Linked DNA regions of Skermanella sp. TT6. The protein of the gene in region 2 binds, or shares a complex with, the protein of the main gene of each other region. Links are inferred from orthologs where the notes say so. Each region holds a gene or a part of one and is shown on either strand. Other genes may lie near its edges.

The links.
Region 1: the proteins of secY (region 2) and secA are in contact, whole or in part, in a crystal structure (PDB 3DIN), measured with the Thermotoga maritima proteins. The link is inferred for Skermanella sp. TT6 from one-to-one orthologs. Residues at the interface, in WP_004081795.1 of Thermotoga maritima: Glu108, Gly109, Glu110, Glu111, Ala236, Glu237, Arg238, Arg239, Ile240, Thr241, Ile242, Gln243, Tyr244, Ala245, Arg246, Arg247, Val248, Thr249, Gly250, Arg251, Arg252, Val253, Tyr254, Gly256, Ala257, Ser258, Thr259, Tyr260, Leu261, Pro262; in WP_004082002.1 of Thermotoga maritima: Glu261, Ala262, Arg263, Lys300, Ala301, Arg302, Thr303, Ile304, Ile305, Leu323, Tyr324, Asp325, Pro326, Val329, Ser330, Tyr333, Ile336, Lys340, Phe345, Val349, Glu363, Phe364, Tyr374, Ser375, Gly376, Gly377, Glu393, Ile395, Thr482, Ser483.

What each region holds. Positions count from the first base shown.
Region 1 is NZ_CP067420.1:705,791-720,700, forward strand. The notes cover bases 1,050-4,303. They hold secA (preprotein translocase subunit SecA), read right to left. Parts: upstream 3,965-4,303; coding sequence 1,250-3,964; downstream 1,050-1,249. Other genes in these bases: IGS68_RS03285 (hypothetical protein), read right to left, coding at 1,050-1,065; IGS68_RS03295 (EF-hand domain-containing protein), read left to right, coding at 4,294-4,303. Also shown: IGS68_RS03280 (pyridoxamine 5'-phosphate oxidase family protein), read right to left, coding at 68-568; more of IGS68_RS03285, read right to left, coding at 661-1,049; more of IGS68_RS03295, read left to right, coding at 4,304-5,472; IGS68_RS03300 (esterase-like activity of phytase family protein), read left to right, coding at 5,581-6,909; IGS68_RS03305 (peptidylprolyl isomerase), read left to right, coding at 7,097-8,026; bifunctional glutamate N-acetyltransferase/amino-acid acetyltransferase ArgJ, read left to right, coding at 8,065-9,297; IGS68_RS03315 ((deoxy)nucleoside triphosphate pyrophosphohydrolase), read left to right, coding at 9,331-9,768; IGS68_RS03320 (hypothetical protein), read left to right, coding at 9,819-10,037; IGS68_RS03325 (aminotransferase), read left to right, coding at 10,143-11,303; IGS68_RS36130 (alpha-2-macroglobulin family protein), read left to right, coding at 11,405-14,910. UniProt on the Escherichia coli protein: Required for protein export, interacts with the SecYEG preprotein conducting channel.
Region 2 is NZ_CP067420.1:4,298,386-4,312,931, forward strand. What follows is about bases 26-2,915. They hold secY (preprotein translocase subunit SecY), read right to left. Parts: upstream 2,198-2,915; coding sequence 854-2,197; downstream 26-853. Other genes in these bases: IGS68_RS20000 (adenylate kinase), read right to left, coding at 201-857; rplO (50S ribosomal protein L15), read right to left, coding at 2,288-2,779; rpmD (50S ribosomal protein L30), read right to left, coding at 2,805-2,915. In the rest of the region: rpsM (30S ribosomal protein S13), read right to left, coding at 1-2; more of rpmD, read right to left, coding at 2,916-3,002; rpsE (30S ribosomal protein S5), read right to left, coding at 3,005-3,610; rplR (50S ribosomal protein L18), read right to left, coding at 3,623-3,985; rplF (50S ribosomal protein L6), read right to left, coding at 3,997-4,533; rpsH (30S ribosomal protein S8), read right to left, coding at 4,543-4,941; rpsN (30S ribosomal protein S14), read right to left, coding at 4,957-5,262; rplE (50S ribosomal protein L5), read right to left, coding at 5,282-5,824; rplX (50S ribosomal protein L24), read right to left, coding at 5,833-6,153; rplN (50S ribosomal protein L14), read right to left, coding at 6,153-6,521; rpsQ (30S ribosomal protein S17), read right to left, coding at 6,539-6,805; rpmC (50S ribosomal protein L29), read right to left, coding at 6,816-7,019; rplP (50S ribosomal protein L16), read right to left, coding at 7,016-7,441; rpsC (30S ribosomal protein S3), read right to left, coding at 7,472-8,227; rplV (50S ribosomal protein L22), read right to left, coding at 8,229-8,618; rpsS (30S ribosomal protein S19), read right to left, coding at 8,621-8,899; and 7 more genes. UniProt on the Escherichia coli protein: The central subunit of the protein translocation channel SecYEG. Consists of two halves formed by TMs 1-5 and 6-10.

The DNA.
Region 1 (14,910 bases), 3.6 Mb from region 2 along the record:
CAAGCCCGCGCATGAAGAAAAAGAGTCATCGCGTGCGGCGGCCAGGGCCGATCCGCGGCCACCCGGCCTACATGTTGATCTTCTTGTTGTCGCCGGGATGGGGCGGCTCGCCGGTGAGCTTGGCCTTCACGTAGCCATAGGCATGGACCATCGCGCTGGACGGGCTGTCCCAATATTCCGCCTTCGTCACATGGACTCGAAGCAGGGCGATGTTGGGATCGTCCTTGCCCTTGGGGAACCAGGTGGCGAGGGGCTCGCTCCAGAGCTCTTCGATCTTCTGCCGGTCGCGGACGAGCTGGGCGGTGCCGGAGATCGAGACGTAGTTCTGGTCGTCGGGATCGGCGTAGCTCAGATTGACTTCATGGTGCTGGTTGACTTCATCCACCTTGTGGGTGTCGGCACCGGTGAAGAACCAGAGGTCGCCATCGAATTCGGATTGCTGGGCGACCATCGGACGGCTGCGGAGGGTACCGTCATCATCGATGGTGGTCATCATCGTGAAGCGGATGTCCTTGATCATCCCCCAGAGCTTCTTGATGTCGTCTGAATTCTGGGCGCTGGTAGCCATCGTGGCTCTCTCCGTTCCAATTGAGTATCGCACTTCAACAGGAGGAGAGCCGCGGTGTTCCCGACATGCGCCATGCGCCATGCGGCGGCGGATCAGAGCATCAGCGTGGGGAACGCCAGCAGCACGCCCAGCGCCGCGATCCCCAGCAGGGCGGTGGCGCAGTGGCCGTAATCGCCCGCCAGGGGCGGCAATGTGAACTCGACGCCGGCCCGCTTCAGCGCCTGCCGGGCGTACTTCTCCGGCTCCGGGCAGCGTACGCCGTCGATCCGGAACTTGGTCAGCATGTCGGAGAGGTCCTGGACGGCGGCCTCGCCGGGCAGGGTCATCAGCCGGCGGGCGGTCGAGACGGGCTCGCGGCCGCAGGCCTCCAGGGCGGAGCGCAGCGTGACAGGCCGGTTCGTGACGCGGGAGTTACCGATCCGGTGGGCGAGGAGCTTGCCGATGACGTCTTCGGACTGACGGGAAACTCCGGAAACACACGGGAAGAACGCGCGCATGAACCTGACCTCCGCTTGGGTGCATATGACCTATGGCGGAGATTGTGCGGCGCACAGACCGGTGCGACGTTGATCCATGTCAAGTTTTTGGAAAATCGTCGCAGGGGTCTTCAGTTACATTTTAGACTGTATGTCCAGACCGCCGGGGCGCACCGCTTGAAGCGCCCCGGTAATATCCGGCTGTTCAGGCGACCCGCCCGTGGCAGTGCTTGTACTTCTTGCCGGACCCGCAGGGGCACAGGGAATTGCGCGGCGTACGCGGGTCGATCTCGGCTTCGGAGCCGACCGACGCGGGCGCCACGCGCCGTACCATCCCGTCCGGCAGGGCCGCGTCGGCCGGAAGGGCCTCGGCGGCGGCAAGCGCGGGATCCTGGCGTGACTCGACGCCCTCGAACGGCGGCGGCTCCATGTCCTCGGGGTGGTTCACCCGCATCTCGACGTACGACAGCACGGTGGTGACCGTCTCGCGCAGGTGCGACAGCATCCCCTCGAACAGCTCGAAGGCTTCCCGCTTGTACTCGTTCAGCGGGTCGCGCTGGGCATATGCCCGCAGGTTGATGCCCTGGCGCAGATGGTCCAGGTGCAGCAGGTGCTCCTTCCAGGCCTGGTCGAGCAGCTGGAGCAGCAGGCTCTTCTCGGCCGCCCGCATCAGTTCGGGACCGTAATTGGCCGCCTTCTGCGCCATCTTCTCGTCGGAGGCGCGGCGCACCCGGTCCTCGATCTCCGCCTCCGCGATGCCTTCTTCCTTGGCCCAGTCATGGACCGGCAGGTCCAGGTTCAGGACCCGGCGGATCTCCTCGTGCAGGCCGTCGATGTTCCATTGCTCGGCATAGGCGTTCGCCGGGATGGCCTTCTTGACCATCTCCTCGATCACCTCGTGGCGCATGTCCTCGATGGTGCCGCCGATCTCCGGCGCGTCCATGATCTCGCGGCGCTGCTCGTAGACGACCTTCCGCTGGTCGTTCATCACGTTGTCGTACTTGAGCAGGTTCTTGCGGATCTCGAAGTTGTGCGCCTCGACCTTCTGCTGCGCCTTCTCCAGGGCCTTGTTGATCCAGCTGTGGACGATCGCCTCGCCTTCCTTCAGGCCCAGGCGCTGGAGCATGCCGTCCATGCGCTCGGACCCGAAGATCCGCATCAGGTCGTCGTCCAGGCTGAGGAAGAACTTGGAGGCGCCGGGGTCGCCCTGGCGGCCCGACCGGCCGCGCAGCTGGTTGTCGATGCGCCGGCTCTCGTGCCGCTCGGTGCCGATCACGAACAGGCCGCCGGCCTCCTTCACGATCTCCTTGTCGCGCGCGATCTCGGCCTGGATCGCGGCCGCGCGGCGCTCGCGCTCGGCCGGATCCTGGATGTCGGCCAGCTCCACCGCCAGGCGCATTTCCAGGTTGCCGCCGAGCTGGATGTCGGTGCCGCGGCCCGCCATGTTGGTGGCGATCGTCACGGCGCCGGGCCGGCCGGCCTGGGCGATGATCTGGGCTTCCTGCTCGTGGTAGCGGGCGTTCAGCACCGCATGCGGGATCTTCTTCTTCTTCAGAAGGTCGGACAGCACCTCCGACTTCTCGATCGACACGGTGCCGACCAGGATCGGCTGCCTGCGCTCCCGGCATTCCTCGACCAGGATCGCGATGGCGTCGAACTTCTCGCGGCCGGTGCGGTAGACCTCGTCGTCGAAATCCTTGCGCTGGACCGCGACGTTGGTCGGCATCTCGACCACTTCCAGGCCGTAGATCTCGGCGAACTCGTTCGCCTCGGTCATGGCGGTGCCGGTCATGCCGGACAGGCGCGGATAGAGGCGGAAATAGTTCTGGAAGGTGATCGAGGCCAGCGTCTGGTTCTCGCGCTGGATCGTCACGCCCTCCTTGGCCTCCAGCGCCTGGTGAAGGCCCTCGGAATAGCGCCGGCCCTCCATCATGCGGCCGGTGAACTCGTCGATGATGATGACCTTGTCATCCTTGACGATATAGTCCTTGTCCCGCTGGAACAGGGTGTGCGCCCGCAGGGCTTGGTTGGCGTGGTGGACCAGGCTGACGTTCTGTATGTCGTAGAGGTTGCCTTCCGTCAGCAGCCCCATCTCGCGCAGGGTCTGCTCGACCTTCTCCGTGCCGGCCTCGGTCAGGCTGACGGCCCGCACCTTCTCGTCCTTCTCGTAGTCCTCCGCGGACAGGTGCGGGATCACCCGGTTGACCGCGATATAGAGCTCGGAGCTGTCGGTCGAGGGGCCGGAGATGATCAGCGGCGTGCGCGCCTCGTCGATCAGGATGCTGTCGACCTCGTCGACGATCGCGAAGTTGAACGGCCGCTGGACCATGTCCTCCAGCCGGAACTTCATGTTGTCGCGCAGGTAGTCGAAGCCGAACTCGTTGTTGGTGCCGTAGGTGATGTCGGCGGCGTAGGCCATCTTGCGCTCGAAATCGTCCAGCCCGTGGACGATGCAGCCGACCGAAAGTCCCAGGAAGCCGTAGATCTTGCCCATCCAGCCGCTGTCGCGCCGGGCCAGGTAGTCGTTGACGGTGACGACGTGGACGCCCTTGCCGGCGATCGCGTTGAGATAGACCGGGAGCGTGGCGACCAGCGTCTTGCCTTCGCCGGTCCGCATCTCCGCGATCTTGCCCTGGTGCAGGACGATGCCGCCCATCAGCTGGACGTCGAAATGGCGCTGCCCCAGGACGCGCTTGGCCGCCTCGCGCACGGTGGCGAAGGCGTCGGGCAGGATGTCGTCCAGCGTCTCGCCCTTTTCGAGGCGCTCGCGCAGCCAGTCGGTGCGCATCCGGAGTTCGTCGTCCGACAGGCCGGCTACCTTCGGCTCCAGGGCGTTGATGACCTCGACCTGCCGCAGCAGCGCCTTCACGGTGCGATCATTCGCGGTGCCGAAAAGTTTACGGGCAATAGCACCGAACATTGAAACCTCGGGTTAGAGCAAAGAACGGTTTGAGCAAGAAACGGCTGGCGCACGATCCAGGGCGCCCGCTCGGCATCGGCCCGGGCATGGCACGGCCTTGACATAAGAGTGCGCGCAATGCCTGTCAACAAGCCTGCGGCTGCACCACCCTTGCGCCCGGAGCCATGCGCCCGGCGGCACCCGCGGCCTTCGGCAGGTGCGGCAAGCGTCTTAAGCGATCGTTAAGCCGTGTGGGACAAAGATAAGCCCGCGGAGAGGCTTTTCCAACCGCGCAGTAGGCGCAGGCAGCCGCTCCCCCGTCGTTATTGGCCCTTAGAAGGAGGCAGCCGATGGTCGGCATGATGGAAGTCCTGGCCCAAGCTCTGCCCGCGGGCCTCAAGCGCACCGTTCCCGGGCCGGCCCAGCCCCCGGTTCCCGCCAGGTCGGACGCTCCCGCGCGCCGGGATGCCGTTCCGGAGGCGGCTTCCAGGGCGTCCCGGAGCGACGATGTCCCGGGCGCCGCACCCGAGGCCGGCGCCGAAGCCAGGACGAATTCCGGAAGCGTCAAGGTCGAGCTCTCCGCGACGGCCATGCGGCTCTCCCAGGTCGTCAGCGAGAATTCCCGCCTCGCGCGGACCCCCCTGTCGGTCGGACGCGCCCGCGATCCCGAGCGGCCGCTGGACGCCATCCTGGACAAGGTGCGCGAGGACCTGATCAAGGTGTTCCGCATGTTCGGCCATTCCGCGGAGGAAAGCCAGAAGGCGGCCGAGGCGGTCGCCGGCAAGGCGCGGGAGGCGGCGGCCCGCGGCCCGGCGCCCGCGCGCTCGCCCGAGCCGGGGCAGGCTTCGACCAGCGTCTCGCTGGTCTTCCAGTCGGTCAACCTGAAGATCTCCAGCGAGTCCGGCAAGGTCGAGGCGTCGATCGAGATGGTCCGCCTGGACGCCGGCATGACGACCGGGGCCGCCCTCGCCGTCGGGCTGCTGGGCGGCGGCCAGGGCGACGCCGGCGCAGGCGGTGGTGGCGGCGGCGGGGGCGGCGGCGGCATCCGGCAGGTCGATCCGCTGGTGCTGGACCTGGACGGCAACGGCATCGACTTGACCACGGCGGAGACCGGCGTCCTGTTCGACATCGACGGCGACGGCGCGCGCGACCGGACCGCCTGGGTCGCGGGCAAGGACGCGTTCCTGGCGCTCGACCGCAACGGCAACGGCAGGATAGACGACGGCCGCGAGCTGTTCGGGGAGCAGAACGGCGCCTCCAGCGGGTTCGCCGAGCTTGCCCGCTTCGACCAGGACGGCAACGGCGTCATCGATGCACGCGACGCCGTGTTCAACTCGCTGATCCTGCTGCGCGGCGACGGCAGCATGTCGCGCCTGAAGGACGAGGGCATCTCCGAGATCCGGCTGGACCTCGCCATCCGGGTCGATCAGCGCCTGACCGGCGGCACCCTGGTCGGCCAGAGCGAGTTCGGCCGGGTCGACGGCCGCCGGGGCATGCTCGGCGACCTGCTGCTCGACGTGAAGATCTGATCCGGAGCCCGGCGCAGCCGCATGCAAATGTGTCATGCGGCTGTCATCCTCCTGCAATCCGGTGCGCCTAACGTCCGCGAACTTTTCTGAATGCGGAGATCCACCGGAATGCGCGCAAGCCTGCTCCCGATATCGGCCCTCATGATCGGCGCGCTGGCCGCCGTCCCCCTTCCCGCCGCCGCCCAGGCGCCCTCCGTGACCGTCCGGGCATATTCGAGCAGCGATCCGATCCTGACCCTGCGCAAGGTCGCCTTCGAGGGCGGCAAGACCCTGGACCTCTCCGTCGGGATCGGCAGCGGCGCGTTCCGCGGCAAGGGGGATCCCGCCGACATCTTCCACACGGTCAGCGACCGCGGTCCCAACTTCACCTGCGGCGACGCCGAAGGCATCGCCGGGGTCAAGGGCGAGCTGATCTGCGGCGACGTGAAGCGGGGCCGCATCTACCCGGTGCCGGAGTACAGCCCCTCGATCTACCGCATCCAGGTCCTGGGCGACGGGACCTTCCGCGTGCTCGACAGCATCTCGCTCAAGGATGCCCGGGGCAACCCGGTGGACGGCATGCTCAACCCGCTGACCGTCGCCTCGACCGAGCAGCCGCTGGACGCCAAGGGCGCCAGGCTGAAGCAGAACCCGGACGCCGTGGACGCGGAAGGCATCGTCCGACTGTCCGACGGCAGCTTCTGGATCGGCGACGAGAACGGGCCTTCCATCCTGCACGCCGCTCCCGACGGCCGCATCCAGGTCCGCCACGTCCCGGCCGGGACCGAGAAGGATTATGCCGGCGCCGGGTACGAGGTGAAGGGCACGCTGCCGGCCCTCCTGGCCAGGCGGGCGCTGAACCGCGGCATCGAGTCCATGGCGGTCTCCGAGGACGAGAAGTTCCTGTATTTCGTCCTGCAGAACCCGCTGGCCAATCCGGACAACGATACCTACGCCGACGCCGCCAACGCCCGGCTGTTCAAGCTGGACCGCGCGACCATGCAGGTCGCGGGGGAGTATGTCTACGTGATGGAGCCGACCTCGGCCTATCGGGGCGAGGAGAAGAAGAAGCAGAACACCGTGCGCATCAGCGAGCTGATGCACCTCTCCGGCGACGACCTGCTGATCCTGGAGCGGACGGAGCGGACCACCAAGATCTTCCGCATCGCCCTGGCCGGCGCCACCGACATCAAGGGCGGCAAGTGGGACGACGCGGCCACGGCCCCCTCGCTGGAGCAGGCCGACCTCGCCAGGGAAGGCATCGTGCCGGCCGCCAAGGCCCTGGTGCTCGACACCGCGGCCCATCCCGGGATCCCGCCCAAGGTCGAGGGCATGGCCCTTTTCGGCGACGGCGCGCTGATGCTGATCAACGACGACGATTTCGGCATCGAAGGCAAGCGCACCGCGGTCGTCAAGGTGACCGGACTCGGCCTGGACGCCCCCGGCGCAGGCAAATAAGGCGGCCGTCCGGACGATCCATGGCGGCGCTGTGGCGGGGTTCGGGCAATTGCCGGACCCCGGCAGTCCCGCCTTGCAAGCCGCCCCAAGCCGTGCTTAATCGCTGCGAAAGGGAAAAAGTGCGTGCGACTGCGGATTGCTGGCGCATGTCGCCGCGCCCGTCATTCCGCTGAATAAGGAACTTCTCATGCTCGCACGAGTCCTCCGCGTAGCCGCCGTCTCGCTGGCGCTCGGCGGTGCCGGCTTCGCCGCCCTGGCCCAGACCGGCACGACTCCTCCGGCGGATGCCGGCACCGGCGCCGGCGAGGATCCGGTGGTTGCCAAGGTCAACGGGGCCGAGATCAAGCGCTCCGAGGTCATGCGCACGATCGCGTCGCTGCCGCCGCAGGTGCAGCAGATGCCGGTGCAGATGATCTTCCCCGCCGTGATCGACCAGATCATCAACGGCAAGCTGGTGGCCGAGGCCGGCTACAAGAACAACGTGCAGAACGATCCGGAAGTGGCGGAGCGGATGAAGCGCGCCGAGGAGCGCATCGTCCAGGAGCTCTATCTGACCCAGGAAGTCCAGAAGCGCATCACCGCGGAGCGCCTCCAGGAAGCCTACAACCAGTTCAAGCAGGAGAACCCGCCGCAGGACGAGGTCAAGGCCAGCCACATCCTGGTCGAGTCCGAGGACGCCGCCAAGGCGATCATCGCCGACCTCAAGAAGGGCGGCGATTTCGCCAAGATCGCGGGCGAGAAGTCGACCGACAAGGCCGCGGCCCAGCAGGGGGGCGACCTCGGCTTCTTCACCAAGGACCAGATGGTCGAGCCGTTCGCCAACGCCGCCTTCGCCATGAAGCCGGGCGACGTCAGCGAGACCCCCGTCCAGACCCAGTTCGGCTGGCACGTCATCAAGGTCGTCGAGCGCCGCCAGAGCACCCCGCCGACCTTCGAGGAAGTTCAGGAGCAGCTCCGCAGCCAGGTTTCGGAACAGGTGATCGGCGAGCTGGTCGAGGACCTGCGCAGCGACGCCAGGGTCGAGCGCTTCCAGATGGACGGCTCGCCGATGCCCGAGCAGCCCGCCGCCACGCCCGGTTCCGCCGCCCCGGGCGCCGCCCCGGCGCCCAGGCCGTAACTTACCGACACTTCCACGACCCGAAAGCCACGACCACCATGGCACCGACCATCTCTCCCCTTGCACCCGGCGACTTCCCTTGGATGCCGGCAATATCCGGTGTCCGGCTGGCCACGACCAATTGCGGCATCCGCTACAAGGGCCGCGACGACCTGATGGTCGCCCTGCTCGACGCCGGCACGACGGTGGCCGGCGTGGTCACGCGGTCGCTGACCGCCTCGGCGCCGGTCCACTGGTGCAAGAAGAACCTGGCGGGTGGCAGCGCCCGGGCGATCGTGGTGAATTCGGGCAATTCCAACGCCTTCACCGGCAAGGCCGGCGAGGCGTTCGTCCAGGCCACGGTGGATGCGGCGGCCGCGCTCGCGGGCTGCGAGCCCGGCGAGGTGTTCGTCGCCTCCACCGGCGTGATCGGCCAGCCGATCCCGGCCGACGCCATCGCCCGGCACCTGCCGGGGCTGGCCAATTCCTTCGACGCCAACGGCTGGTTCCCGGCCGCCAAGGCGATCATGACGACCGACACCTTCGCCAAGGGCGTCACCCGCACGGCCAGGATCGGCGATACCACGGTGACCCTCAACGGCTTCGCCAAGGGCTCCGGGATGATCGCGCCCGACATGGCGACCATGCTGGGCTTCGTCTTCACCGACGCGGCGATCGCCGCCCCGGTCCTCCAGAAGCTGCTGGCGGAGGCCAACGAGCAGTCGTTCAACTGCATCACGGTGGACGGCGACACCTCGACCAGCGACACCGTGCTGCTGTGCGCCACCGGCCGGGCCGGCAACAAGCCGGTCACCAAGGCCGGCGACAAGTCGCTGGCCGACTTCAAGGCCCAGCTCAACGCGCTGATGGTCGACCTCGCCCAGCAGATCGTCCGCGACGGCGAGGGGGCGACCAAATTCGTCACCGTCCGGGTCGAGGGTGCCGCGTCGGACAAGGCGGCCAAGCGGATCGCGCTGAGCATCGCCAATTCCCCCCTGGTCAAGACCGCCATCGCCGGCGAGGACGCCAACTGGGGCCGCATCGTCATGGCGGTCGGCAAGGCGGGCGAGAAGGCCGACCGCGACAAGCTGCGGATCTCCGCCGGCGGCGTGCTGATCGCGGCCGACGGCATGGAGGTGCCCGGCTACGACGAGACGCCCGTCGTCGAGCACATGAAGGGCCGCTACATCGACTTCCTGGTCGAGCTGGGCATCGGGTCGGGCGCCGCGACGGTCTGGACCTGCGACCTGACCCACGGCTACATCGACATCAACGGCAGCTACCGGAGCTGAGCCGAAGGTGACGCTTCTTCCGGGTGGATCCCCATGAACTGCTTCGACCCCGACTCGACTCCGGAGCCCGGCAAGCCGGTGCTTCTGGTGGTCGCGGTGGCCCTGGTCGATCCGGACGGCCGCGTCCTCCTGGCCCAGCGGCCGGAGGGCAAGTCGCTCGCCGGCCTGTGGGAGTTCCCCGGGGGCAAGGTCCATGAGGGGGAGAGCCCGGAATACGCGCTGGTCCGCGAATTGCGGGAAGAGCTGGGGATCGAGACGGCGGGAAGCTGCCTCGCCCCCTTCACCTTCGCCTCGCACCGCTACGAGAGCTTCCACCTGCTGATGCCGCTCTATGTCTGCCGCGTCTGGCAGGGCACGGTCGCCCCGCTGGAAGGCCAGTCCCTGGCCTGGGTGCGGCCCAACGACATGGGCAAATACCCCATGCCCCCGGCCGACAAGCCCCTGGTCGCGATGCTGCGGGACCTGCTGTAGGATACGGCGTTTCATCCGCACAAGGTGCTCTTGGTTTGTAGGAGATCACGATGGGCATCAACGCGCGATACAGCGATGCCAGGACCGAGCTGACCGAGCGTGTGACCTTCAGCCGGGAGGAGGCGGAGCGCGCCTTGAGGAACAGGATCCGCGAAGGCGACCTGTCGGTCATCGATTATCTGACGAAGCACAAGGGCTACCGGGAAGAGCACGCGCAGGCTCTCGAACCGAAGTTCCGCGCCGCGATCTGCGGGGCCGAAGCGCCATAATCCCTGTATGGGAGAAGGGCGTCCGGGCGGCATAGCCCATCGACCCGCCGGGTCCGATCGGCTAAGTTCCCGCCTCCCGTGTCCACAGAAGCGCCCGATCCCATCATGACCGCCAAAGTCGGCAACCCTCTCTTCCGCGACATGCCCACCACCGTGTTCGAGGTGATGTCGCAACTGGCCCTCAAGCATCGGGCTATCAATCTGGGGCAGGGGTTTCCCGACGACCGCGGCCCGGCCGACGTGCTCCGGGCGGCGGCCGACGCGCTGCTGGACGGCTACAACCAGTACCCCTCCATGATGGGAACGCCGGAGCTTCGCCAGGCCGTCGCCGCCCACGCCCGCCGGTTCTACGGGCTGGAGGTGGACTGGGCGCGCGAGGTCCTGGTGACCTCCGGCGCCACCGAGGCGCTGGGCGCCTGCCTGCTGGGGCTGATCGAGCCGGGCGACGAGGTCGTCCTGTTCGAGCCGATGTACGACAGCTACCTGCCCATCGTCCGGCTGGCCGGCGGCATTCCCCGCATCGTGACGCTCAAGGCGCCGGACTGGAGCTTCACCCGCGAGGACCTGGAGCGGGTGTTCGGCCCGAAGACCAAGGCGCTGGTGCTCAACAACCCGCTGAACCCCGTCGGCAAGGTCTATTCCCGCGCCGAGCTGGAGCTGATCGGCGAGTTCATGCGGCGCTTCGACGCCTACGCGGTCTGCGACGAGGTGTACGAGCACCTGGTCTTCGACGGCGCCCGCCACATCCCGCTGATCACGATCCCGGGGCTGCGCGACCGCTGCCTGCGGGTCGGCTCCGCCGGCAAGACCTTCTCGCTGACCGGGTGGAAGATCGGCTACGTGACGGGGGTGCCGGAGCTGCTCCAGCCCGTCGCCAAGGCCCACCAGTTCATGACCTTCACGACCGCGCCCAACCTCCAGGCCGGGGTCGCCTATGGCTTGGCCAAGGAGGAGGCTTATTTCACCGGACTCGCCGCGTCGATGCAGGCCAAGCGCGACCGGCTGGCCGCCGGCCTGCGCGAGGCCGGGCTGTCGGTGCTGCACAGCGGCGGCACCTATTTCCTGATCGCCGACATCTCCTCCACCGGATTCGACGGCGACGACGTGGCCTTCTGCCTGAAGCTGACGGAAGAGGCCGGCGTCACCGCGATCCCGGTCAGCGCCTTCTTCGCCGAAAGCCCGGTGCGCAATTTCATCCGGTTCTGCTTCTGCAAGCAGGATGCGCTGCTCGACGAGGCCGTCGCCCGGCTCAAGCGCTATTTCTGAGGCGCATTTGAATGATTTGCGCCATAATCCGGCGCCATGATCCAGCAGGTGCCGCACGGCGCCTGCTGGTTATTTTTGTCGGCTTCGGGGTTTGTCGTTTCATGCGCATACTGCGTCCGTTCGGGCTCGCTCTCGCCATGGCCCTTGGGTGTCCGGCGGCCGCTCCGGCACAGCAACCCGCACCGGACCCGGTCCCGGAACCTGCTGCCTTCGGTGTCGCCGGGGTCGAGATCCTGGCGGAGCGCGACGTTCCCCAGGCCTGCTTCACCTTCACCCGCCCGCTGGGGAAATCCTCCCGGACCGACTACGCCGCGCAGGTCGAGGTCGAGCCGCCCGTGCACGTCGCCGCGGTCGCCCGCGGCGCCACCCTCTGCCTGGAAGGACTGGAGCACGGCGCCGTATACGGCGTGACGCTGAAGCAGGGGCTGCCGGGAGCCGACGGGGCGGCGCTGGGGGAAGCCGCGCGCTTCGACGTGGCGGTGCCGGACCGCAAGCCCATGCTGGCCTTCCGGGGCGCCGGCTACGTCCTGCCCCAGGTCGGCGCCGAGGGGCTGCCGCTGCGCACCGTCAACGTCGCGCGCGCCCGGCTCCAGGTGCTGCGCATCGAGGACCGGTCCCTGGTCGAGCAGATCCATTACGGCCGGATCAGCCAGGCCCTGACCGAGCTGGACGTCGGCGGCATCGTGGAGCGGAGCGGCACCCAGGTCTGGCAGGGCGAGATGGCGACCGGCGACCGGCGGAACCAGGCCGTCGTCACGCCCTTCCCGGTGGAGGCTGTCGTCGGCGCCTCGGTCGGCGCGCTGAAGCCGGGCGTCTATCTCGCCGTCGCGGGCAACGCCGACCGGGAGGGCGAGTCGTGGGAGGCCAAGGCCACCCAGTGGTTCGTCGTCTCCGACCTGGGGCTGACCACCTTCGCGGGGGAGGACGGGCTGCTGGTGTTCGCCCGCAGCCTGACCACCGCCGAGCCCGTGCCGGGGGTCGAGCTCCGCCTGCTGGCGCGCAGCAACGCCGAGCTGGGCAAGCTCGCGACCGGGCCGGACGGCATCGCCCGCTTCCCGCGCGAGACCCTGCGCGGCACCGGCGGCGGCGCGCCGCAGGCGGTCTTCGCCTATGGCGCGTCCGGCGACATGGCGTTCCTGGACGTGGCCGCCGCGACCGACCCGTCGGAACGCGCCGGCCCCGGCGCCGACGCGTCGCCCCTGGACGCCTGGCTCTACACCGACCGCGGCTTCTACCAGCCGGGGGAGACGGTGTTCCTCAACGCCCTGCTGCGCGATTCCGGCGCCGCCGCGGTCGAGGGGCGCGCCCTGACCCTGAGGATCCTCCGCCCCGACGGGTTCGAGGTCGACCGGCGGCAGGCGGCCGACGCCGGGGCCGGCAGCTACCGCCTCGGCCTGGAGCTGCCGCGCCCCGCCGCGGCCGGGCAATGGTCCGTCACCGCCCACCTGGAGCCGGACGGCGCGCCGGTCGGCCGCGTCGATTTCGCGGTGGAGGACTTCGTGCCGCCGCGCCTCGACGTCGGCCTCGCCGCCGACCGCGACCATGCGGATGCCGGCGGCACTCTCGCGCTCCGGATCGACGGCCGGTACCGCCGGGCGGGGCCGGCGGCGAAGCTGCCGGGCGAGCTGGCGGTGACGCTGCGCCGCGCGGCCGAGCCGTATCCCCGCTTCGCCGGCTACCGTTTCGGCCTGGTCCAGCAGCCGTTCGAGCCGCTGCGGACCGACGCGCCGGGCTTCGTCACGGGTCCCGACGGGGTGGCGCGGGTCGAGCTCCGCCTCCCCGAGCCGCCGGACACCAGCCAGGCGCTGGAAGCCGTGATCCAGGGCACCCTCTACGACATAGGCGGCCGTCCGGCGGTGCGCGAGATCGCCCTCCCGGTCCGGCACCAGCCTTTCGCGATCGGGATCAGGCCCCGCTTCGGCGGGGACGCCGTGCCGGAGGGGGCCACCGCCACCTTCGACGTGGTCGCGGTCGGGCCGGACGGCGCGCCGCTCGACCGGCCCTCCCTGTCCTACGAGCTGTACGAGGAGGAATACGACTACGCCTGGTTCGAGGCGGACGGCCATTGGGATTACCGGGCGCAGGTCAAGGACAAGCGGGTGACCGGCGGCACGCTCGCGGTCGCGGCGGAACCGCCCGCCGACGGCCGCGCCGCGATCGAGCAGCCGGTCGGCTCCGGCCGCTACCGGCTGGAGGTTTTCGATACCGGAACGGGCGTCGCGACCAGCCTGCGGTTCTCGGCCGGCTGGTGGGTCACGCCGACCGCGGGCGAGCGCCCGGACCAGGTGGACGTGGCGGTCATGCTGCCGAAATATTCCGGCGGCGAAACGGCCAAGGTCTTCGTCAAGCCGCCCTACCAGGCCCAGGTGCTGGTCGCCGTCGCCGGGCGGGCGGTCCACCAGACGGTGCTGCGCCGGATCGGGCCGGAGGGCGCCTTCCTCGATGTCCCCGTGGATCCGTCCTGGACCGCCGGGGTCCATGTGGTCGCCACCGCCTTCGCCCCGGCGGAGCCGGCCCACGGCGCCGCGTCGCGCCGGGCGGTCGGCAGCGCGTGGCTCGCGGTCGATCCGGCGCCGCGGCGTCTCGACGTCTCGATCGCCGCCCCGGCCGACCTGGCTCCCCGGGGCCGGGTCCGCGTCCCGGTCACGGTGCGCGGGGCGGAGGAGGGCGCGCAGGTCCGCCTGACCCTGTCGGCCGTGGACGACGCCATGCTCCGGCTGACCGACTTCGCCGCTCCCGATCCGGCGATGCACTATCTCGGCCGGCGACCGCTGGAGGTCGACCTGCGGGACGTCGGGGGACCGCTGGCGGACCGGAACGGCGCCATGGCCGCGACGGGCGCGCGGCCGGCCATGGTCCCGCCGGTCCGGCGCCGGCCGGGCGACCCGCCGCCGCCGCTCCGGAGGGAGATGACGGCCCTCCATTCCGGAATCGTGACGGTCGGCCCCGACGGCACGGCGGAGGTCCCGCTGGAAATCCCCGACTTCGACGGCCGGCTGCGGCTGATGGCGGTCGCCTGGACGCCGGGCAAGGTCGGCAGCGCCACCGCGACCGCCGCCGTCCGCGACTCCCTCCTGGTCGAGCCGGGGCTTCCCCGCTTCCTGGCGCCCGACGACGTGGCGCAGGTCTCCCTGACCCTGACCGACCGGGGGCAGAAGGGCGGCGACTATGCGCTGCGCTTCGCCACCGGAGGGATGGTCGAGCTGCGCTCCGGCGGCGAGGTCGCGCTCCGCGGGGTCCGGCCCGGCAAGCCGGTGACGGTGCCGCTGACCATCGCCGGCACCGGAGTCGGCGCCGGACTGGTGCGGGTGGAGATCACCGGCCCCGACGGGCTCGCCGTGACCCGGGAATGGGCGGTCGGCGTGCGCCGTCTCCAGCCCGCCGTCTCGCGCCGCCGGGTCGAGCTGATCGAGCCCGGCCGGAAGTCGGCCGTCTCGCCCGACGCGGTTCCCGAGCCGGTGGCGCTCCGCCGCGAGACGGTCGGCGTCATGCTGGCGGTCGGGACCATGCCCGACCTGGACCTTCCCGGACTGCTGCTGTCGCTCGACCGCTACCCCTATGGCAGCGCCGAGCAGATCACCAGCCGGGCGATGCCGCTGCTCCAGCT
Region 2 (14,546 bases):
ACGCTCGTCTCCTTAACATTTGATCTGTGGCCCGTAAGGGGCCGTCCGTCTCGGTCACGGTCCTGACCAGCCGCGCCGAATCAGGACGAGTATACAGTTCTCGGTTCCCTAGGAACCAAGGAGCGCGGAGTATACTCGCCGCGCTCCTTGAGTCAACCGGTGTCTGTCTTGCAACCGTAATCGAAAGTCTGCGGAAGTCCTCAGGCTGCCTTGTCTTTCAGCAGCGCCTCGATCTGCCCGGTCACCTCGTCGATGTCGGCCATGCCGTCCACCGCCTCCAGAACCCCCCGCGCCTGATAATAGGGCAGGATCGGCGCCGTCTGCTTATGGTAGGCGGCAAGACGGGTGGTCACCGTCTCCGCGTTGTCGTCGGCCCGCCGGGAGAACTCCGTCGAGCCGCAGGCGTCGCAGACGCCTTCGACGGCAGGCTTCTGGAACGTATCGTGATAGCCCCGCCCGCACTTGGAGCAGGTGTAGCGGCCGGTGATCCGTTCCACCAGTGCTGCGTCGTCCACCTTCATCTCGATCACGTGGTCGAGCTTCAGCCCCTTCTCCTCCAGCATCCGGTCCAGGGCCTCGGCCTGGGGAACCGTACGCGGGAAGCCGTCGAGGATGAAGCCGGCCGCGCAGTCCGGCTGGGAGATACGGTCGGCGATCATCTCGATCATCAGTTCGTCCGGCATCAGCTTGCCGGCCGCCATGATTTCCTTGGCCTGCTGGCCCAGCGGCGCACCGCTGGCGACGACCGCCCGCAGCATGTCCCCGGTCGACAGCTGGACAAGTCCATGCCGATCCTCGAGACGCTTCGCCTGGGTCCCCTTGCCCGCCCCCGGCGGTCCCAGCAGTATCAAATTCATCCTCTCCTCCCCCGCAGCTTAGCCTTCTTGATCAGGCCTTCGTACTGATGCGCCAGCAGATGCGAATGGATCTGCGCGACGGTATCCATCGTGACGGTGACCACGATCAACAGGCTGGTGCCGCCAAAATAGAACGGGACGGCATACTGCGAAATCAGGATTTCGGGCAATAGGCAGACGACGGACAAATATGCCGCACCCACTACGGTCAGGCGGGTCAGGACATAGTCCAGATAGTCGGCCGTGTTCTTGCCCGGGCGGATGCCGGGGATGAAGCCGCCGTACTTCTTCAGATTGTCGGCCGTCTCGCTGGGATTGAAGACGATCGCCGTATAGAAGAAGCAGAAGAACACGATCAGCGCCACATACAGGATGATATACAGCGGCTGGCCATGGCCCAGGTAGGTCGTGATCGCGGTCAGCCACTCCGGTCCCTGCCCGCCCGAGAAGCCCGCGACGGTCAGCGGCAGCAGCAGCAGCGAACTGGCGAAGATCGGCGGGATCACGCCCGACGTGTTGAGCTTCAGCGGGAGGTGCGAGCTCTCGCCGCCGAACATCCGGTTGCCGACCTGGCGCTTCGGATACTGGACGATGATCCGGCGCTGGGCCCGCTCCATGAACACGATGAAGAAGATCACCCCCACCGCCATCAGCAGCAGGAAAATGATGAAGAAGGTCGACAGCGCGCCGGTGCGTCCCAGTTCCAGGGTGCCGGCGAGCGCTCTCGGCAGCTCCGCCACAATGCCGGCGAAGATGATCAGCGAGATGCCGTTGCCGACGCCGCGCGCCGTGATCTGCTCGCCCAGCCACATCAGGAAGATGGTGCCGCCGACCAGCGTGATGACGGTGGTGGCCAGGAAGAAGACGCCGGGGTTCTGCACGGCGGCGCCGGCCGAGCCGGTCATGCCCTGCAGGCCCACCGCCATGCCGTACGCCTGTACGGTGGCCAGCAGGACCGTCAGGTAACGGGTGTACTGGTTGAGCTTCTTGCGGCCGCTCTCCCCCTCCTTCTTCATCTGCTCGAGCGTCGGGGACACCGCCGTCATGAGCTGGATGATGATCGATGCCGAGATATACGGCATGATGTTGAGGGCGAAGATGGTCATCCGCGACAGGGCGCCGCCCGAGAACATGTTGAACATGTCCAGGATGCCGCCGGAGTTCTGGCGGAAGATGTCGGCCAGGATGTTGGGATCGATGCCCGGCAGCGGGATGTAGGTGCCGAGCCGATAGATGATCAGTGCCCCGAGGGTGAACCAGATCCGCTTCTTCAGCTCGGTAGCCTTCGCAAAGGCGCCAAAGTTGATATTGGCGGCGAGCTGTTCGGCCGCTGATGCCATATTCTATTCCTCGACGCTCACGTGCGAAGTATGTCGTAACAGGCATGGCCGGCGCCTCCCCAGAGACGCCGGCCAGTCGATCGCGGACCTTTATTCGGCCGCGGAAGCCTCTTCTGCCTTCTTCGGCACCGTGACTTCCACGGTACCGCCCAGGGCCTCGACCGCGGCGATGGCCGACGCCGAAGCGCCCGCCACCTTGAAGCTCGCCTTGGTCGTCAGCTCGCCCTTGGCCAGCAGGCGCACGCCGTCCCGGCTGTTCTGGGCGACGCCGGCCGCCACCAGGATTTCCCCGGTGATGGTCTGCGAGGCATCCAGCTTGCCGGACTCGATGGCCTGCTGGATCTTGCCCAGGTTCGCCACGGCATAGTCCTTGGCGAAGATGTTGGTGAAGCCGCGCTTCGGCAGGCGGCGATGCAGGGGCATCTGTCCGCCTTCGAAGCCCTTGATCGCGACGCCCGTACGCGAGGTCTGACCCTTCACGCCACGGCCGCCGGTCTTGCCCTTGCCCGAACCGATGCCGCGTCCGACGCGGATGCGGTTCTTGCGGGCGCCGGCATTGTCCCGGATCTCGTTGAGTTTCATGATCGTGTTATCCCCTCGCCCGTTCTCAGCCCTGGCTCTCGACGCGAACCAGATGCTGAACCTTGGCGATCATGCCGCGGACGGAAGGGGTGTCCTCCAGCTCCCGCGTGCGGTGCAGCTTGTTCAGCCCGAGACCGACGAGGGTCTCGCGCTGATCCTTCTTGCGACCGATCGGGCTGCCGATCTGCGTCACGATGACGGTGCTCTTGGTCTCGTCAGCCATGATCAGGCCTCCTTGATCTCGGTGCCGGTCGCGTCGCGACGGCCCAGGATATCGCTGACCCGGCGACCGCGGCGGGCGGCCACGGCCCGGGGGCTGACCACCTGCGCCAGGGCGTCGAAGGTCGCCTTGATCATGTTGTGCGGGTTCGAGGTGCCGATCGACTTCGTCACCACGTCCTGCACGCCCAGCGCCTCGAAGATCGCGCGCATCGGACCACCGGCGATGATGCCGGTACCGGTCGGAGCCGCCCGGAGGACGACCCGGCCGGCGCCGAAGTGACCATGCACGTCGTGGTGCAGGGTCCGGCCCTCGCGGAGCGGAACGCGGATCATGGTGCGCTTGGCCTGGTCGGTCGCCTTGCGGATCGCTTCCGGCACCTCGCGGGCCTTGCCCGATCCGACGCCGACGCGGCCCTTGGCGTCGCCCACGACCACCAGGGCCGCGAAGCCGAACCGCCGGCCACCCTTCACCACCTTGGCGACACGGTTGATGCCGACCAGCTTTTCTACCAGATCGCTCTCTTCGCGGTCGCCACCGCCCCGGTTCTGACGGTCCCGGTTGTCGCCGCCGCGCTGGTCGCGCTCGCCGCCTCTTTCATTGCGTGCCATATTCGGGTCCCCTTAGAACGACAGGCCGGCTTCACGCGCGGCGTCGGCAAGCGCCTTGACGCGCCCGTGGAAGAGATAGCCGCCGCGGTCGAAGACCACCTGCGTGACGCCGGCAGCCGTCGCCCGCTCGGCGATCAGCTTGCCGACCAGCTTGGCGGCTTCGATGTCGGCGCCGGTCTTCAGCTGCTCGCGCAGATCCTTGTCGATGGTCGACGCGGAAGCCAGGGTCTTGCCCTCGCTGTCGTCGATCACCTGGACGTAGATGTGCTTGCTGGACCGGAAAACCGACAGCCTGGGCCGGCCGCCCGCCTTCTTCCTGATCTGCGTACGCACCCGCATCTTGCGGCGTACGTTCAGTTCCCTTGACGTTTTCATCGGCCGTGCCCCTACTTCTTCTTGCCTTCCTTGCGCAGCAGAGTCTCCGTCGCGTACTTGATGCCCTTGCCCTTGTAGGGCTCCGGCTTCCGGAACTGACGGATTTCTGCGGCGACTTGGCCGACCTTCTGGCGGTCGGCCCCGGAAACGGAGATCGCGGTCGGACGCTCGGTCTTGATCGTGATCCCGGCGGGGATCGGATACGTCACGTCGTGCGAGTAGCCGAGCTGGAGAACCAGGTCGCTGCCCTGCACGGCGGCACGATAGCCGACGCCGTTGATTTCGAGGTTGACCGTGAAGCCCTCGCTGACGCCCTTGACCATGTTGGCCACGAGCGTGCGCGAGGTCGCCCACATCATCTTGCCGCGCTTGCTGTCCGCATGGCGCGGCTTGACGACGACCTTGCCGTCATCGAGCGAGGCCGCGATGTCATCGATCAGGGTCATGCTGAGCTGGCCCAGCTTGCCCTTGGCCGTCAGGGTCTGGCCGTTGACGGCGACGTCAACGCCAGCCGGGACCGGCACGGGGTGTTTACCAATTCGTGACATGGCTGCCTCTTAGAACACGCGGCAAAGCACTTCACCGCCGACATTGGCGGCGCGGGCTTCGTTGTCGGACATCACGCCCCGCGGGGTCGACAGGATCGAGATCCCGAGACCGTTGTAGACGCGCGGCAGGTCCTTGATCTTCGAGTAGACGCGGCGGCCGGGCTTGGACACGCGGCTGATGGTCTTTATGACCGGCTCGCCCTCGTGATACTTCAGCTCGATCCGGAGCTGCGCGATACCGGGGCGCAGTTCCTCCTGGAAATAGCCGCGGATGTAACCCTCGCGCTTCAGAACCTCCAGCACGCTCGCCCGCAGCTTGGATGCCGGGCTGTCGACGCTGGTCATGTGAGCCCGCTGACCATTGCGGATGCGGGTCAGCATATCGCCCAAAGGATCGCTCAAAGACATCTTTCCGATCCCCCCTTACCAGCTCGACTTCGTCATGCCCGGGATCTGGCCGTTGGAGGCCAGGTCGCGGAGCGTGATGCGCGAAAGCTTGAACTTGCGATAGAACGCGCGCGGACGACCGGTCATCTCGCAGCGGTTGCGGACGCGGGTCCGGCTCGAGTTGCGCGGCATCTCCGCGAGCTTGAGGCGGGCGGCGAACTGCTCTTCGGGCGTCAGAGCGGGGTCCTTGGCGATCGCCTTCAGCGCCGCGCGCTTGTTGGCGAACTGCTTGACCATGCGCTCACGGCGCTTGTTCTTCTGGATGGCACTCGTCTTGGCCATGGCTGTAACCTCCTGCCGCTCAGCTGACGAACGGCATGTCGAAGCCCTTGAGGAGCGCCTTGGCCTCCTTGTCGGTCTTCGCAGTCGTCACGATGATGATGTCCATGCCCCGGATCTCGTCGATCTTGTCGTAATCGATTTCCGGGAAGATGATCTGCTCCTTCAAGCCCATGGCGTAGTTGCCACGGCCGTCGAAGCTGTTGCCCGGCACGCCGCGGAAGTCGCGGACACGCGGCAGGGCAACCGTCACGAGACGGTCGAGGAACTCGTACATGCGCTCGCGACGCAGGGTCACCTTGCAGCCGATCGACATGCCTTCTCGCAGCTTGAACTGCGCGATCGACTTGCGGGCCTTGGTCACCACCGGCCGCTGGCCAGCGATCGCGGTCAGTTCGGCCACCGCCGAATTGACCTTCTTGCCGTCGGAGGTCGCCTCGCCAACACCCATGTTGATGACGATCTTCTCGATCCGCGGCACTTCCATGTCGTTGGCGTAGTTGAACTCAGCCTTCAACTTCGGGCGTACGACGTCGTCGTATTGCTTCTTCAGCCTGGTCGTCATGGTGGCGCTCACAGATCGATGACTTCGCCGGACCGCTTGGCGACGCGCACCTTGCGGCCATCCTCGAGGGTCTTGAACCCCACGCGGGTCGGCTTGTTGTCTTTGGGGTCGACATGGGCGACGTTGGAGACGTGGATGAACGCCTCGATCTCCAGGATACCGCCGGCGGAGGTCTGGGACTGGCGCTGGTGCTTCTTGACGATGTTCACGCCGCGCACCTTGACCCGGTTCTCCTTGGGAAGGACCTCGATCACCTCGCCGGTCTTACCCTTGTCCTTGCCGGCGATGACGACGACCTTGTCCTTCTTCCTGATCTTGGCTGCGGACATCACAGCACCTCCGGCGCGAGCGAGATGATCTTCATGAACTTCTTGCCGCGGAGCTCGCGGGTCACCGGCCCGAAGATACGGGTCCCGATGGGCTCGCCCTGCTTGTTGATCAGCACGGCGGCGTTGCGGTCGAAGCGGATGGAGCTGCCGTCGGTGCGCCGGATCTCCTTGGACGTGCGGACGATGACCGCACGGTGCACATCACCCTTCTTGACGCGTCCGCGCGGGATGGCCTCCTTGACCGAGACGACGATCACGTCGCCCACGGCGGCCACCTTGCGCTTGGACCCGCCAAGCACCTTGATGCACTGCACCCGGCGCGCGCCGCTGTTGTCGGCGACCTCCAGGTTGGTTTGCATCTGGATCATATGTCAGACCTCTTCAATCAGCCGGCGGAGGCGCCGGCGGCTGCCGCTGCTGCGGCGTCGGTAAGGACCATCCAGCGCTTGCGCTTCGAGATCGGGCGGCATTCCTCGATGAAGACCTGGTCGCCCGTCTTGAACTGGTTGGCCTCGTCATGGGCAGCGTAACGCTTCGACTGCCGGATGAACTTCTTGTACACGGGATGCATCACGCGGCGCTCGACGAGGACGATAATCGTCTTATCGCCCTTGTCGCTGACGACCGTGCCCTGCAAAACACGCCGGGGCATGGGTAAACTCCTACGACGCGGACGAGCGCACGCGCTCGCCCAGAATGGTCTTGATGCGCGCGATGTCGCGGCGCACCTGGCCGACGCGCGCGGTGTTCTCGAGCTGGCCCGAGGCCCGGCGGAAGCGCAGGTTGAACTGCTCCTTCTTCAGGGTCAGGAGCTGGTCGTTCAGCTCGTCGGCGGTCTTGGCGCGCAGATCGGTCGGCTTCGTCATTGATCCAACTCCTCGCCCAGGCGGGTGATGAACCGGGTCTTGATCGGCAGCTTGGCGGCGGCGAGCTCGAAAGCCCGCTTGGCCAAATCGCCGGGGACGCCGTCCAGTTCGAACATGATGCGGCCGGGATGGACGCGCGCCGCCCAGAACTCGGGCGAGCCCTTGCCCGAGCCCATGCGGACTTCGGCCGGCTTGGTCGAGACCGGAACGTCCGGGAAGATCCGGATCCAGACGCGGCCCTGACGCTTCATGTGACGGGTGATCGCGCGGCGGGCCGCCTCGATCTGGCGCGCGGTGATGCGCGCCGGCTCGATCGCCTTCAGGCCATAGGCGCCGAAGTTGAGCTGAGTCCCGCCCTTGGCGGTGCCGTGGATACGGCCCTTGTGTGCCTTGCGGTACTTCGTACGCTTAGGACTTAGCATGGCATGTGCCCTCTACTAGTATCCTGCCGTTCAGCGGTCGCCGCGATCGCCACGATCGCCGCGATCACCCCGGTGGTGGTCGCCGCGTTCGCCGCGCTCGGGCCGTCCGCTGGGACCGGCCTGTTGTTCACTGGCGCGCTTGTCCTGCGCCATCGGATCGTGCGCAAGGATTTCGCCCTTGAACACCCAGACCTTCACGCCGCAGGTACCGTACGTGGTCTTCGCGGTGGCGACACCGTAGTCCACGTCGGCACGCAGCGTGTGCAGCGGCACGCGCCCTTCGCGATACCACTCCATGCGCGCGATCTCCGCACCACCGAGGCGGCCGGAGCAGTTGATCCGGATGCCCTGGGCTCCCAGGCGCATCGCGGACTGCACGGCACGCTTCATGGCGCGGCGGAAAGCCACGCGGCGCTCCAGCTGGTTGGAGATGTTTTCGGCGATCAGCTTGGCGTCGATCTCCGGCTTGCGGATCTCGACGATGTTCAAGTTGACGTCCGAACCGGTCATCTTCGCCAGCTCGCCGCGAAGCTTCTCGATATCGGCACCCTTCTTGCCGATAACAACCCCCGGGCGCGCCGAATGGATGGTCACGCGGGCCTTTTTCGCAGGCCGCTCGATCACCACGCGGGATACCCCGGCCTGCTGAAGCCGGCCCTGGAGGAAACTACGCAGCTTCAGGTCGCTATGCAACAGGTCGGCGTAGTCCCGATCCGCATACCAGCGGCTATCCCAAGTGCGGTTGATGCCGAGCCGGAGCCCGACGGGATTGATCTTCTGACCCATGTTACTCGGCCTCCACCGCTTCTTCGCGCTCGCGCACGATCACGGTCAGATTGCTGAACGGCTTCTCGATCCGGGCGCCGCGACCGCGAGCCCGGGCGTGGAACCGCTTCATCACCAGCGCGCGGCCGACAGTGGCCTGGGCCACGTAGAGGCGGTCCACGTCGAGCTGGTGGTTGTTCTCCGCGTTGGCGATCGCCGACTGCAGGACCTTCTTGACCTCGTCGGCGACGCGCCGCTTGGAGAAGGTCAGGTCGGCCACGGCCGCCTGCGCGCTCTTGCCGCGGATCAGCTCGGCGACGAGGTTGAGCTTGCGGGCCGAGGAACGGATCATCTTGCCGAACGCCATCGCCTCGTTCTCGGCGATGCGAGGCGCATTCGCTGCCTTGCCCATGGCTACTTCCTCTTCGACTTCTTATCGGCCGCGTGGCCGTAATAGGTCCGGGTCGGAGAGAACTCGCCGAACTTGTGGCCGATCATGTTCTCGGTCACGAGGACGGGCAGGAACTTCTGACCATTGTGAACGCCGAAGGTCAAACCGACGAACTGGGGCAGGATGGTGGAGCGACGCGACCAGATCTTGATGATCTCGTTACGCCCGCTTGCCCGCGCCTTATCGGCCTTCTTCAGCAGGTAGCCGTCGATGAACGGCCCCTTCCAGACGCTGCGCGCCACGACGTAACTCCTTTACTTCGCATGACGGCGGCGCAGGATCTGGCCGTCCGTCTTCTTGTTGTTCCGCGTCTTCTTGCCCTTGGTCGGCTTGCCCCACGGGGTCACCGGATGGCGACCGCCGGAGGTCCGGCCTTCACCACCGCCGTGCGGGTGGTCGATCGGGTTCATGGCGACGCCACGGACCGCCGGGCGCTTGCCCAGCCAGCGATTGCGGCCGGCCTTGCCCAGGTTGATGTTGGACTGGTCCGGGTTGGACACAGCGCCGATCGTGGCGAGGCATTCGCCGCGCACGACGCGCAGCTCGCCCGACGCCAGCTTCAGCTGGGCGTAACCCTGGTCGCGGCCGACGAGCTGGACATAGGTGCCGGCCGAACGGGCCAGCTGTCCGCCCTTGCCCGCCTTCAGCTCCACATTGTGGACGATCGTGCCCACCGGGATGTTCTTCAGCGGCATCGCGTTGCCCGGCTTCACGTCCACGCGCTCGCCGGAGACGATGCTGTCACCCACCTTCAGGCGCTGCGGCGCCAGGATGTAGGCCAGCTCGCCGTCCTCGTAGCGGACCAGCGCGATGAACGCGGTGCGGTTCGGATCGTACTCCAGCCGCTCGACGACGGCCGGCTGATCGAACTTGCGCCGCTTGAAGTCGATCAGGCGGTAGCGGCGCTTGTGGCCGCCGCCGATCCGGCGCGCGGTGATGCGGCCGGTGTTGTTGCGGCCGCCGCTCTTGGTCAGGCCCTCGGTGAGGGACTTGACCGGCTTGCCCTTCCACAGCTCCGAACGGTCCACCAGCACGAGCTGGCGGAGCGACGGCGTGATGGGCCGGAAGTTCTTGAGTGCCATCGGTCAGTTCAGCCTTAGACGCCAGTGGTAACGTCGATCGTGTGGCCTTCGGCCAGGGTCACGACCGCTTTCTTGAAGTCCGAACGACGGCCCAAGATACCCTTGAAGCGCTTGGTCTTGCCCTTGGTGATCAGCGTGTTGACCGCCGTCACCTTGACCTTGAACAGCCCTTCCACCGCAGCCTTGATCTCCGGCTTGGTCGCGTCCATCGGAACCTTGAACGTGACCTGACGGTGTTCGGAACCCATCGTCGACTTCTCGGTGATGACGGGGGCGGTGATCAGATCGTACATCCGCTCCTGGCTCACCGAAGGTTTCGAGATCTTGCTCATTTCAGACGAGCCTCCAGCTGCTCGACAGCGTTGCGCGTCAGAACCAGCGTGTCGCGGCGCAGGATGTCGTAGACGTTGGCACCCTGCTCCGGCAGCACGTCGATCAACGGAACGTTCCTCGACGCACGCACGAAGTTCTCATCCAGGTTGGCGCCGTCGATGATCAGCGCCGAGGTCAGGCCGAGCTGCTTGAAGCGCTGGACCATCTCCCTGGTCTTGTGGCTGTCGGCCGTGGCGGCTTCCAGGACCACCAGCTTGCCCTCGGCCAGCTTGGTCGACAGCGCGGTCTTCAGGGCCAGCTTGCGGACCTTCTTGTTCAGGTCGTGGGCATGGCTGCGCACGACCGGACCGAAGATCGCGGCGCCGCCGCGGAACTGCGGCGACCGCAGCGAGCCCTGGCGGGCGCGGCCGGTGCCCTTCTGGCGATGCGGCTTCTTGGTCGTGCCGCTGATCTCGGAAACGCCCTTGGCCTTGTGGTTACCGGACCGCCGCTTGGCGAGCTGGTAGTTGACCATGCGGGACAGGAGATCGGTACGCAGCGGAACGCCGAACACCGCCTCATCGAGATCGATCTCGCCGACCTCTTCGTTGTTCAGATTCTTGACGGTCGTCTTCATGTCATTCACTCCGTCGGCTCGGCGCCGGTCTCGGCGGCAGGGGCCTCGGGTGCGGGAGCGGCGGCGGCGCCATCGGTCCGGACGCGAAGGGCGGCCGGGAACGGCAGGCCTTCCGGAGCCTTGCGCTTGACGGCATCGCGGACGAGCACCCAGCCACCCTCGGAACCCGGGACGGCGCCCTTGACCAGGATCAGGCCGCGGTCTTCGTCGACCTGGACGATCTTCAGGTTCTGGGTGGTGACCCGCTCGGAGCCGAGGTGACCGGCCATCTTCTTGTTCTTGAAGGTACGGCCGGGGTCCTGGCGGTTACCGGTCGAACCATGCGAACGGTGCGACACCGACACGCCGTGGGTCGCGCGCAGACCGCCGAAGTTCCACCGCTTCATGCCGCCGGCGAAGCCCTTGCCGATCGTCGTTCCGGTGACGTCCACGAGCTGGCCCGGGATGAAGTGGGCAGCCGAAATCTCGGCGCCGACCTCGATCAGGGCGTCGGCATCCACGCGGAACTCAACCACCTTGCGCTTGGGCTCCACCTTCGCCTTGGCGAAGTGGCCGCGCTGGGGCTTCGTGACGTTCTTGACCTTGGCGGTACCGGCGCCGAGCTGGACGGCGGTGTAGCCGTCGGTCTCCTCGGTGCGCACGGCGACAACCTGGCAGTTGTCGACCTTCAGCACAGTGACCGGCACATGTTCGCCCTCGTCCGTGAAGACGCGGGTCATGCCGAGTTTCTGCGCGATCAAACCGGATCGCATGGTTTAGTTCTCCTTACTAGGGACATCCTCAGGGGGAGAGGTCCCTTACCCCTATTCTTGAAGTACTTGTACTTAGAGCTTGATCTCGACGTCGACGCCGGCGGCGAGGTCGAGCTTCATCAGCGCGTCCACGGTCTGCGGGGTCGGGTCGACGATGTCGATCAGGCGCTTGTGCGTCCGGATCTCGAACTGCTCGCGCGACTTCTTGTCGATGTGCGGCGAGCGGTTGACCGTAAACTTCTCGATCTGCGTGGGCAGGGGGATCGGACCCCGAACCCGTGCGCCGGTCCGCTTGGCGGTGTTGACGATCTCGCTGGTCGACTGGTCGAGCACGCGATGGTCGAACGCCCGCAGGCGGATCCGGATATTCTGACTGTCCATCGTCTTCAAAACCCGTTTCTCTGCCGCTGAAGGGGCCGCTCCGGGGAGCAGCCCCTTTTCGTCGGCTAACTCGTTGCGCCCGTGGGGACCAACCCCACAGCGAACCCGAACCGATTTACTTGATGATGCTGGCGACGACGCCGGCGCCGACGGTGCGGCCGCCCTCGCGGATGGCGAAGCGGAGGCCTTCGTCCATGGCGATCGGGGCGATCAGGGTGACGGTCATGGCGACGTTGTCGCCGGGCATGACCATCTCGGTGCCTTCCGGCAGGGCCACCATGCCGGTCACGTCCGTGGTCCGGAAGTAGAACTGCGGACGGTAGTTGGTGAAGAACGGCGTGTGCCGGCCGCCCTCTTCCTTGGTCAGGATGTAGGCCTCGGCCTTGAACACGGTGTGCGGCGTGATCGAGCCGGGCTTGGCCAGCACCTGGCCGCGCTCGACGTCCTCGCGCTTGGTGCCGCGCAGCAGCGCCCCGATGTTGTCGCCCGCCTGGCCCTGGTCGAGCAGCTTGCGGAACATCTCGACGCCGGTCACGGTGGTCTTGACCGTGTTCTTCAGGCCGACGATCTCGATCTCCTCGCCGACCTTGACGATGCCGCGCTCGACGCGGCCGGTCACCACGGTGCCGCGGCCCGAGATCGAGAACACGTCCTCGATCGGCATCAGGAACGGACGGTCGACCGGGCGCTCCGGCTGCGGGATGTACTCGTCAACCGCCGCCATCAGCTTGAGCACGGCTTCCTTGCCGATCTCCGGGCTCTTGTCCTCCAGCGCCATCAGCGCCGAGCCGTGGACGATCGGGATGTCGTCGCCGGGGAAATCGTAGCTGCTCAGCAGCTCGCGCACTTCCAACTCGACCAGTTCCAGCAGCTCGGGGTCGTCGACCATGTCGACCTTGTTCAGGAACACCACGATCGCCGGGACGCCGACCTGCCGGGCCAGCAGGATGTGCTCGCGGGTCTGCGGCATCGGGCCGTCGGCCGCCGACACCACCAGGATCGCGCCGTCCATCTGCGCGGCACCCGTGATCATGTTCTTCACGTAGTCGGCGTGGCCCGGGCAATCGACGTGGGCATAGTGGCGGTTGGCCGTCTCGTACTCGACGTGCGCCGTCGAGATCGTGATGCCGCGGGCCTTCTCCTCCGGCGCCTTGTCGATCTGGTCGTACGCGGTGAACGTCGCACCGCCCGTCTCGGCCAGAACCTTGGTGATCGCCGCCGTCAACGAGGTCTTGCCGTGGTCGACGTGACCGATCGTGCCGATGTTGCAGTGCGGCTTGGTCCGCTCAAATTTCGCCTTCGCCATGGTCCTCAGTCTCCATAATCTGTCTTAGTCACCGGCAGTTCACTCGAGAGCCTTACGCCACCCTGGCGCGGACCTCATCGGCGATGGCCTGCGGCACCGGTTCGTAGTGGTCGAATTGCATCGTGTGATGCGCGCGGCCCTGGCTGATGGACCGCAGGATATTGGCGTATCCGAACAGGTTTGCAAGCGGAACCAGGGCGGTCACTGCCGCCGCGGCCCCGCGCTGGTCCACCTGCTCGATCCGTCCGCGACGGCTTCTCAGGTCGCCGATGACGCCGCCGGCGAAATCCGCCGGAGTGACGATGTCGACGCTCATGACCGGCTCCAGCAGCACCGGCTTCGCCTTGCCCATCGCGTCGCGAAACGCCGCCGCGCCGGCCAGTTCGAACGCCAGCGCGGAGCTGTCGATGTCGTGGCGCGCAGCGTCCAGCAGGCCCACCGCCACGTCGGCCACCGGAAAGCCTGCGACGATTCCCGCGTTCGCGGCCGCCTCGACGCCCTTCTCGACGGCCTGGACGAATTCCTTCGGCAGGGCGCCGGCGGCGACCCTGCTTTCGAAACGGACGCCGCCCGCCGAGGCGGCCGGCTCGACCGCCAGCCGCACGCGGGCGAACTGGCTGGCGTCCCCGACCTGCTTGCGGTGGGTGTGGTCCACCTCGGCCCGCTGCGAGACGGTCTCGCGATAGGCCACCCGCAGGCCGCCCACCTTGGCGTCGACCTTGAATTCGCGCTTCAGGCGGTCGGCTAGGATCTCCAACTGGAGCTCGCCGCCCCCCCTGAGGATGGTCCGGCCCGGCTCCTTGTCCGCGACGACGGCGAAGGAGGGATCCTCCTGCGCCATGCGTCGCAGGGCGGCGGCCATCTTCTCCGCGTCCGCCCCGGTCCGAGGTTCCACGGTGACCTCGATCAGGGGCTCGGGAATCTCGGCCCGCTCCAGCACGATCGGGTGCGACGGGTCGCACAGCGTATCGCCCGTCGCTGTATGTTTCAGGCCGGCGAAGGCGATGATGTCGCCGGCACAGGCCTGCTTCACGTCCTCGCGCGCGGTGGCCTGCATCTGCAGCATCCGGCCGATCTTCTCCCGCTCGCCCTTGAGCGGGTTCAGGACTGTGCCGCCTACTGCCTGGGTGCCGGAATAGACACGGGCGAAGGCCAGAGAGCCCGCGACCGGGTCCGACATGACCTTGAAGACCAGGGCGGAGAACGGCGCGGCGTCGTCCGCCGGACGGACCGCCTCGTCGCGCCCCTCGCCTTCCGTGCCCCGGATGCCGGCGATGTCCGCCGGGGACGGCAGGTAATCGACGATGGCATCCAGGACCGGCTGCACGCCCTTGTTGCGGAAGGCCGACCCGCACAGTACCGGCACGAACTCCGCCGCGCAGGTGCCTCGGCGGATCAGCGCCTTCAGGGCGGGCACGT